2 linked regions of the Selenomonas sputigena genome follow. The protein of the gene in region 2 interacts with the protein of the main gene of each other region in a pairwise test. Links are inferred from orthologs where the notes say so. Each region holds a gene or a part of one and is shown on either strand. Other genes may lie near its edges.

What was found.
Region 1: the proteins of dnaB (region 2) and dnaA interact in binary tests that used the Escherichia coli proteins (3 or more experiments, as listed by UniProt). The link is inferred for Selenomonas sputigena from one-to-one orthologs.

What each region holds. Positions count from the first base shown.
Region 1 is NZ_CP110383.1:2,261,095-2,263,985, reverse strand. It holds dnaA (chromosomal replication initiator protein DnaA), read right to left. Parts: upstream 2,234-2,891; coding sequence 767-2,233; downstream 1-766. Other genes in the region: rpmH (50S ribosomal protein L34), read left to right, coding at 2,767-2,891; dnaN (DNA polymerase III subunit beta), read right to left, coding at 1-476. UniProt on the Escherichia coli protein: Plays an essential in the initiation and regulation of chromosomal replication. Binds in an ATP-dependent fashion to the origin of replication (oriC) to initiate formation of the DNA replication initiation complex once per cell cycle.
Region 2 is NZ_CP110383.1:2,474,977-2,480,639, forward strand. The notes cover bases 1,544-4,408. They hold dnaB (replicative DNA helicase), read right to left. Parts: upstream 3,707-4,408; coding sequence 2,381-3,706; downstream 1,544-2,380. Other genes in these bases: OL236_RS11820 (glycoside hydrolase family 32 protein), read right to left, coding at 1,544-2,365; lonC (Lon family ATP-dependent protease), read right to left, coding at 3,708-4,408. In the rest of the region: OL236_RS11815 (FAD-dependent oxidoreductase), read left to right, coding at 1-802; more of OL236_RS11820, read right to left, coding at 884-1,543; more of lonC, read right to left, coding at 4,409-5,663. UniProt on the Escherichia coli protein: The main replicative DNA helicase, it participates in initiation and elongation during chromosome replication. Travels ahead of the DNA replisome, separating dsDNA into templates for DNA synthesis.

The DNA.
Region 1 (2,891 bases), 220 kb from region 2 along the record:
TGGCAGCCGGTAAAGACAGGACGCGCTTCATCTGTCGAGCAGGCGAAGACCGTCTTCTTGATGATATCTCGAAGCACGTTGTCCTGAATTTTGAAACGGATGCCGTCTTCCAGACGCTTTACCGTCGGAAAGTCATTGGCCGGCATGGAAAGAAGTGTGAAGTTGGAAGCAGCCGATTGGATCTTGCTGATGTTTTCGTCGATTTCTTGGGAGATTGTGACGGTTTCTCCAGGCAGGCGTCGAATGACCTCCTGCATGTAGCGTCCCGATAGGACAAGTTTTCCCTCCTGTTCCACTTCGGAAGGGATGATGCTGATGATGCCCATTTCATTGTCTGTGGCATGAAGTTCCACTTGATTGTTTGTGGCCTCCATATATATGCCTGAGAGAATCGGTGTCTGAGGTTTGTTGGCAATGGCTTTGGAAACGAGTTGAATCGCTTGAGCGAGTTCATTCTTATGGCAGGTGAATTTCATGGGGTTCTCCTTTTTGATGAGTCGTTTTTGTGGGATGCACCTTATTGACTTATAGTACAAGAATATAGAAAAGCATAGCCGTAATAGTAGTAGGGGCTGTGGAAATGTGGAAAAGGCTTCTGCTACTTTTGATACCAATGGAGAAGCCTTGTGGGAAAGATGTTGATAAGGCGTACTGGAATATCCACATTTCCACAGGGGAAAACGAAGATGGAAATTGTGCACATATTGGACACAGGATTTCACGGTGCTTTTCCACAGGGTTATGCACGGACGTGACAGAGAATGGTTCAGAGGCTTTCGATGCGCTGCATTAGCTGCTCGATCGTGCGGTCAAGTTTGCTGTCCTCTTTTCGTTCTTTGCCGATTTTTTCGCAGGCATGTATGACCGTCGTGTGGTCGCGCCCGCCGAAGGAATTGCCAATTTGCGGCAGGGAGTTACCCGTCAGCTCGCGGCACAGGTACATGGCAATCTGGCGCGGCATGGCGAGGTTTCTCGTCCGCTTCTTGCCGTGCAGGTCATCGAGACGCAGCTTGAAGTAGGAAGCGACGACTTCCTGGATGAGTTCCATGGTCACTTCGCGCGTCTTTTCCTCCGGGAAGATATTGGCGAGAGCCTCGTTGACAAGGGACGTCGTGACGGGTTGCTGTGTCAGTGAGGCGTAGGCGACGACCCTCGTCAATGCGCCTTCCAGCTCGCGGATGTTGTTGTCGATGCGGTTGGCGATGGAGAACATCACGTCGTTCGGCACGTCGAGGTGCTCAAGTGCGGCTTTCTTTCGGAGAATCGCTATGCGCGTTTCGAGATCGGGCGCCTGGATGTCCGTGATGAGACCCCATTCAAAGCGTGAGCGCAGACGATCTTCAAGCGTTTGAATCTCGCGCGGATGACGGTCACTCGACAGGATGATGTGTTTGTTGGCGTCGTGCAGCGTGTTGAACGTATGGAAGAATTCTTCCTGCGTGTGCTCCTTCTTCGAGAGGAATTGGATGTCGTCGACGAGCAGAACGTCGATATTGCGGTATTTTTGGCGGAAGGATTCGGGATTGCCGTCTCGGATGGAGTTGATGAGTTCATTCGTGAACTTTTCGCTCGAAATGTAGAGGACGCGCATCTGGGGAAATTTTTCGAGGATCTTGTGTCCGATGGCGTGCATGAGATGTGTCTTGCCGAGTCCTACGCCGCCGTACATGAAGAAGGGGTTGTATACTCTGCCCGGCGATTCGGCGACGGCGAGCGCAGCCGCATGGGCGAAGCGGTTGGAATTGCCCGTGACGAAGGTGTCGAAGGTGTAGTGCGAGTTCAAGGACGAGGCGTCGCCGGGAGCAATCATGCCCGGCGTTTCATAGGCGCGGCTGCCGTCTTCTTTTTTTGGCTCTGTATTTTGTGACGAAACGGGAATTTTTTTTGTATCCTTGACTTCCTGTGGGGAAGAATTCGTGTCCGTTTCCGTCAGAAGCGTTTCCTGAACAGGAGGAGAATTTGGGGCAGGTTCGATGTTGAGGTTTTTGATTTCGATCTTGAGTTTTTTCTTTGCAATATCGAGTACGGCGTCTTCCAGAAAAGGAATGTAACGTTTTACAATCCATTCCCTGGCGAGCGATGTCGGTGCGCCGAGCACGAGAGTGGTGTCGGAAAGGGAAAGTGGCTTTACGGGGCGCAGCCAGTCGTTGAGAGCAAGTTCCGTCAATGAGCGCTGTTCGAGAACTTTCTGCAGGATTTGCTCCCAAATCGCCTGCAGTTCGAATTGTTCCATGGATCTGTCCTTTCTTGTCAACAAATTTCATGCACATGTGTATAATTTGCGTGCATTTTATCCACATTTTTATTCACATACTGTGGATAAAATGTAAAAAAAGAGGGACGGCGCACGCCGGGGAAATGGCAGGAACGACGTGCAATCAGGCGGAAAAAATATTTCCCCTTATATAATGAAGGAAATGGATAAAAACTCTTGTGGAAATATCTCCTCTGCCTGTGGATAATGTGCATATCTCTGTGTATAAATGGTCAGTTGGCTATGAATATCTTAGCAGACTGCAAAAGAGTTATCAACAGGCAATTCGTTCCTAAAAAGAGGAAAGGCTCGTTTATCCACAAGAAGGACAGGAAAATGCACGGCTTCTCCGCGCAAACCATGGAAAATCCTTGACACTCGATTGTCTCTGGGCTATAATTTAGCGTAGTTAAAAGCGATAGTAGGGGCATTTTGTGCTCTTTTGCATTTTGACTGAATGAATCGCTCGATGTATCGACGATTTATAGAATTCTTTTGGGAGGTGGATCTGAATGAAGATGACGTATCAGCCGAATAACCATTGGCGCAAGAAGACGCATGGTTTCCGCGAGCGTATGAAGACGAAAGGCGGCCGTCTCGTCCTGAAGAGAAGGCGCGCAAAGGGCAGAAAGAAATT
Region 2 (5,663 bases):
GCCGCTCAGACAGGTCGTGACGGCGACGGGCGACGGCGCTCTCGCCGCGACCGAGATGGAAAAGTACGCCATGAAGATGGAAGAAAAGACGGGGCGGAGGACAGATCACAAGGTGTGCCGCGCCGCGCAGCACACAGCGAAGGACACGGGGAAGGACACGGGGAAGGGAGAGGCAGCGGCTCCGACGACCGGCCCCTTCACGGCCGACATGAAGAAGCAGCTCATGACGGTCTTTGATCGCATGGAGCGTCCTCTGCACCTTGAGGTCGCGCTGAGTGACGATCCGCGCTCAAGCGAGCTTCTCGACTTCATGACGCAGCTCGCAGAGATGACGGACAAGCTGTCCGTCGAGATCACAGGCGGCATGGGCGTGCCGAACGTGCGCATCTACAATGCGGACGGCAGCTGGGCGGGACTCGCTTTCCACGGCGTCCCCGGCGGGCACGAGTTCACGAGCTTCGTGCTCGGCCTCTACAACGCTTCGAGCGCCGGACAGAAGGTCGCCGACGAGGATCTCGCACGCATTGAGAAGATCAAGGAGGATCACCATATCACCATCATGGTCAGCCTCTCGTGCACGATGTGCCCCGAACTCGTCACGAGCGCTCAGCGCATCGCGACCCTCAACCCGCATGTCAAGACGGATGTCTACGACTTGAGCCTCTTCCCCGAGATCAAGGAGCAGTACAACATCATGAGCGTGCCGTGCTTCTTCATCGACGACGACGCAAAATTCTACTTCGGCAAGAAGAACATCTCGCAGCTCCTCGACCTGCTCGAACAGGAAGAAGCGAACGCATGAATTGACAAAGTGTTTGAAGCATAGAAAAAAGCCGCAGCCGACGCAAAATTGCGTCGGCTGCGGCTTTTTTTGCCCATTTTCTCAGAACCTGTACTTTCTCTTCTGCTGCTTGAGCTCTCCGTAGCGCAGGCGGTCGAGATCCCAGATCGATCCCATGACCTTTTCCATCGGGGCGTCGGCCTCGACGGAGAAGACGGGAGCGACGTCCTCTTCGGGGAATACGAGGAAGGAGGCGACCTCCTCGCCGTTCTGGAAGAAGATCTCGATGGCCGTGCGGTCGATGAAGATGTTCATGGCGAGCGAGTGATAGGTGTAGAGCTTGAAGCTCCGCACGCCGCGGCCGCCGAGCTTCATTCCCTCGCGGCTGATCTCGACGATGTCCGTCTCGCGGTTGTAGCTGATCTTCACCTTTTCCCTGCCGTAGCGAAGCTCGATCTTGATGCGCTGGGCGACGCCCATGACGATGTTCATGAGGATCTCCGAGCAGTAGGCAAGCTCCGTCTTGAGGGACGGCACGGCGCGTCCCGAAAGTTCACGCGCGCTCCTCGCTACGCGAAGCGCCTTGAGTTCGGGTGCGGGTCTTGAGAAGATCTTGCCCTGCTTGAGCGTCAGGACGCGCGGCAGGGTCAAGGTGTGCATCCAGCCGTGCTCTCCCGTCGGATAGTCCTCGTCCTTGTGCGGCATGCTCAGCCAGCCGAAGAGCAGCGCACGCCCCTCGTGCACGCCCACATGTGGCGCGAAGAAGTCGAAGCCGCGATCGAGCTCGTGGAACTTGCCGTGGATCATCTCGCGTCCCGCAAGAGACAGATGCCCCACGATGTAGCCCGATTGGAAGAGGTTCTGCCAGTCGAACTCGCGATCGGAGAGACCGCGCGGCGAAAAGAAGAGCACGTCGTGCTTGCCGAAGGAGAGGAGTGCCGGGCATTCCCAAACCTTGCCGAAGAAGCCGAGCTGTGTCTTCAGCTCGCCGGCAAAGTGGAAGAGTCCCTTCTCCTCTCGATAGAGCAGAAGGCAGCCGCGTGCGTCGTCTGCGGGCGCCGCCTGTGCGCCGAGGAGCGCGTAAGCGTGGCTGTCGCGCACGAAGAAGTGCGGCCCTTGGAAGAGGTCGGTATAGCCTTCGGGCTGCTCCTTGATGAGCGTCATGTCCTTACGGATGACGCCTTCCTTTGTCATCGTGCCGAGGATCTGGCGGTTTGCCCTTTTCCCGTTTTCCTCGCGTCTGCCCGTGTAGAAGACGCGCAAGTTCCCGCCGTTGATGAAGGCGCAGCCGGAGCCGCAGCCGCCCTTATCGTTGTCGTCCGTCGGCCACAGGACGAGCTTCGGATCGGTCCAGTAGACGAAATCGCGCGTCTTGAATTCGACCCAGCCCTTGTTCTTGTCCTCGGTCGAAAAGGGATTCCACTGGCAGAAGAGATGGTACTCGCCCTGGAAGAAAACGAGTCCCTTCACACTGCCCGTGAAGCCGAACGGCAGTTCCAGATGAAAGCGGTTGCGCCAGCGGTGACCCGCATGGTGCAGCTCGTCCTTCAAGCGGGCGTCAAGTTCCTTCTTGTCGTATTCCATCGTGTCCTCCTAGGTCTATTGCATGCGTGAGAGATTGCCGAACTTCGTAAACTGCTTGAGGAACGTAAGATCGACGGTGTCGACGGGGCCGTTCCTGTGCTTGGCGATGATGACTTCCGTGATGTTCTTGTTCTCCGTTTCGGGATCGTAATAATCCTCGCGGTAGAGGAACATGACGATGTCGGCGTCCTGCTCCAAAGAGCCGGATTCGCGCAGGTCGGAGAGCATCGGACGCTTGATCTGGCGCGACTCGACGCTTCTCGAAAGCTGCGAGAGCGCGATGACGGGCACGTTCAGCTCACGCGCGAGTGCCTTTAAGGAGCGCGAGATCTCCGAGATCTCCTGCTGGCGGTTGTCGCCGCTCTTGCTCGTGCGCCCCTGCATGAGCTGCAGATAGTCGATGACGATGAGCGAAAGCCCGTGCTCGGCCTTCAGGCGACGCGCCTTCGAGCGCAGTTCCATGACGGTGATCGAGGGCGTGTCGTCGATGTAGAGCGGCGCGGCGGAAAGCCGGTTCGCCGTGTCGATGAGGTCGCCCCATTCCTTTTCCTCCAGCTCGCCGACGCGCAGGCGCTGCGAGTCGATGCGCCCTTCCGAGCACAGGAGACGCTGCACGAGCTGCTCTTTGCTCATTTCCAGGGAAAAGAAGGCGACGGGCTCTTTCGCGCGCAGCACGACGTGCGCCGCGATGTTGAGCGTGAATGCCGTCTTGCCCATCGAGGGGCGTGCGGCGACGAGGATGAGGTCGGATTTCTGCAGCCCCGCCGTCAGATGGTCAAGCTCCGTGAAGCCCGTCGGCAGTCCCGTGATGCTGCCCTTGTTGTTGTAGCGCAGATCGATTTGCTCCAAGGTGTCGAGAAGGATGTCCTGCAGCGGCACGAAGTCCTTGCTGCGCTTGCCCGAAGCGACTTGGAGGATGCGCTTTTCCGCGCTGTCCATGATGTCCTCGACTTCGTCGGCGCTCTCATAGGCGGCGCCCGCGATTTCCGTCGCGGCGTTGATCAGCGAGCGAAGCTGCGCCTTCTCATGCACGATGCGCGCGTGGTAATGCACGTTCGCCGCCGTCGGCACGGAGTTCGCAATCAAGGACAGCGCGGGGATGCCGCCGATCTTCGCGAGCTTGTCCGCCTTCTTGAGCTGCTCGGTCAAGGTCACGAGGTCGACAGGCTCCGCGCGCTCCTTGAGTTCCATCATGGCCTCGAAGATCAGACGATGCGTCTCGCGGTAGAAGTCGTCCGCCGACAGTTCCTCGGCGGCGGTCGTCACGGCATCGGGCTTTAAGAGCATTGCGCCGAGAACGGCCTGCTCGGCCTCGATGCTTGCGGGCGGCATGCGATCCATTTCAGACGGCCTCCTTTGACTTTTCGAGCGATGATTCAGCGGAGTTTTCCGCGTCAATCGTCGCGCTGTCGGCGCGGTCTTTTTTGCTGGTCTGCGGCTTTTCGAGTTTCAGCCGCAGCGGCTCGCCGTCCGCCTCGGGCGCAAAGAGCACGGCGAAGGCTTCCTCCGCTGTCTCGACGGCGTGGATGTCAAGCCCCAAGTGACCCTCGGGGATGTCCTTGTCGTTCTCCTTCGGGATGACGAGCGTCCGGATGCCCGCCTGCTTCGCGCCGTACGCCTTTTCAAAGACGCCGCCGACGGGGCGCACGCGGCCAGCGAGTGAGATTTCGCCCGTGACCGCGACGTCCTGCCTGAGCGGCTTCTCCGTCACGGCGCTGACGAGCGCCGCGAGGATCGCCGTGCCCGCGCTCGGGCCGTCGATGTTGCCGCCGCCGATGACGTTGATGTGCACGTCGTAGTCGTGGATGCTCTTGCCCGTCAGATGGCGCAGCACGGAGGCCGCGTTGAATACGGAGTCCTTCGCCATGCTGCCCGCCGTCTCGTTGAAGCGCACCTGTCCCTTGCCCTTTTCCTCGGCGGGGAAGACGACGGCCTCGATCTCGATGACAGAGCCTAGGAATCCCGCGACGCCGAGTCCGAAGACGTGCCCGACCTCGGGTTTCTTCGAAGCCTTCTTCGTCACGAACTGGTAGAGGCGGCTGACCTGTGCGACCTCGTAGATGTCGCCCTTGGAGATCTTGACATCTTCGCCTTCTTTCGTGCGCGAGAGCGCGAGGCTGTAGGCGTCGGCGAGGATGTTGATCGCCTTGCGGCCTTCCGTCGTATACTCGCTGATGAGGCGCACGACTTCCTCTGCGACCTCGACCTTGAGCTTCTTCGCCGCATTCTGCACGATCTCCTCGATGTGCTTGGGCGTCAGAGGCTCGAAGTAGATTTCCGCGCAGCGCGAGCGCAGCGCAGGGTTGACGTGCGAGGCGTCGCGCGTCGTCGCGCCGATGAGCACGAAGTCGGCCGGTGCGCCCTCCTCGAAGAGCTTCCGAATGTAGGGCGGCACCTTCTCATCCGTATGGTCGTAGTAGGCGGACTCGAAGAAGGCACGCTTGTCTTCGAGCACCTTCAGGAGCTTGTTCTGCAGCATTTCGTCCATCTCGCCGATCTCGTCGATGAAGAGGATGCCGCCGTGCGCTTCCGTGACCATGCCGGGCTTCGGCTCGGGGATGCCGCCGTCGGCGAGGTCGCGGCGCGCACCTTGATAGATCGGATCGTGCACCGAGCCTAAGAGCGGGTTCGTCATGTCGCGCGAATCCCAGCGCAGCGTCGTGCCGTCCGTCTCGACGAAGGGCGCGTTCGCGGCAAAAGGCGAGTGCGCCTCCTTTTTGACGGCTTCGAGGACGATGCGCGCCGCCGTCGTCTTGCCGACGCCCGGAGGCCCGTAGAGCAGGAGGTGCTGCGGGTAGGGCGAGGCAAGCTTCGAGGCGAGCGCCTTGACGGCACGCTCCTGGCCGACGATCTCTTCGAGCGTCTTGGGGCGCAGAAGCTCCATGACGGACTGCGTGAGGTGAACCTTTTCGAGCGCTTCGAGTTCCTCGCGCTTCTTCGCCGCCTGCGGCGACTCGATCGCGCTTTTCTCGTCCTTCAAGACCTGCATGCGGATGTCCTGCACATAGTCCTGATGGTTCTCTTCAAGCTTTTCCTGAATCTTCTGCTCGATTTTGTCCTCCATGCTGCGCCGCGCCATGATGTCGGCGATGCGCTCGGAAAGCTCGACGAGGATGGCGGGAATCTCCGACTCCGTCGGCACGCGCTCGATCGTCGGGTTCTCGTAAACGATGCGCTCAAGCGCAAGAACGCGCTCGCCGCGAACGGGCGAGCGCATGAGGCGCATGGCATCCATCTTGCCCGCCTTGATGACGAGCCTGTCCGATCCCGCCTCGTCGGCGAGAATCGAATAGAGCGC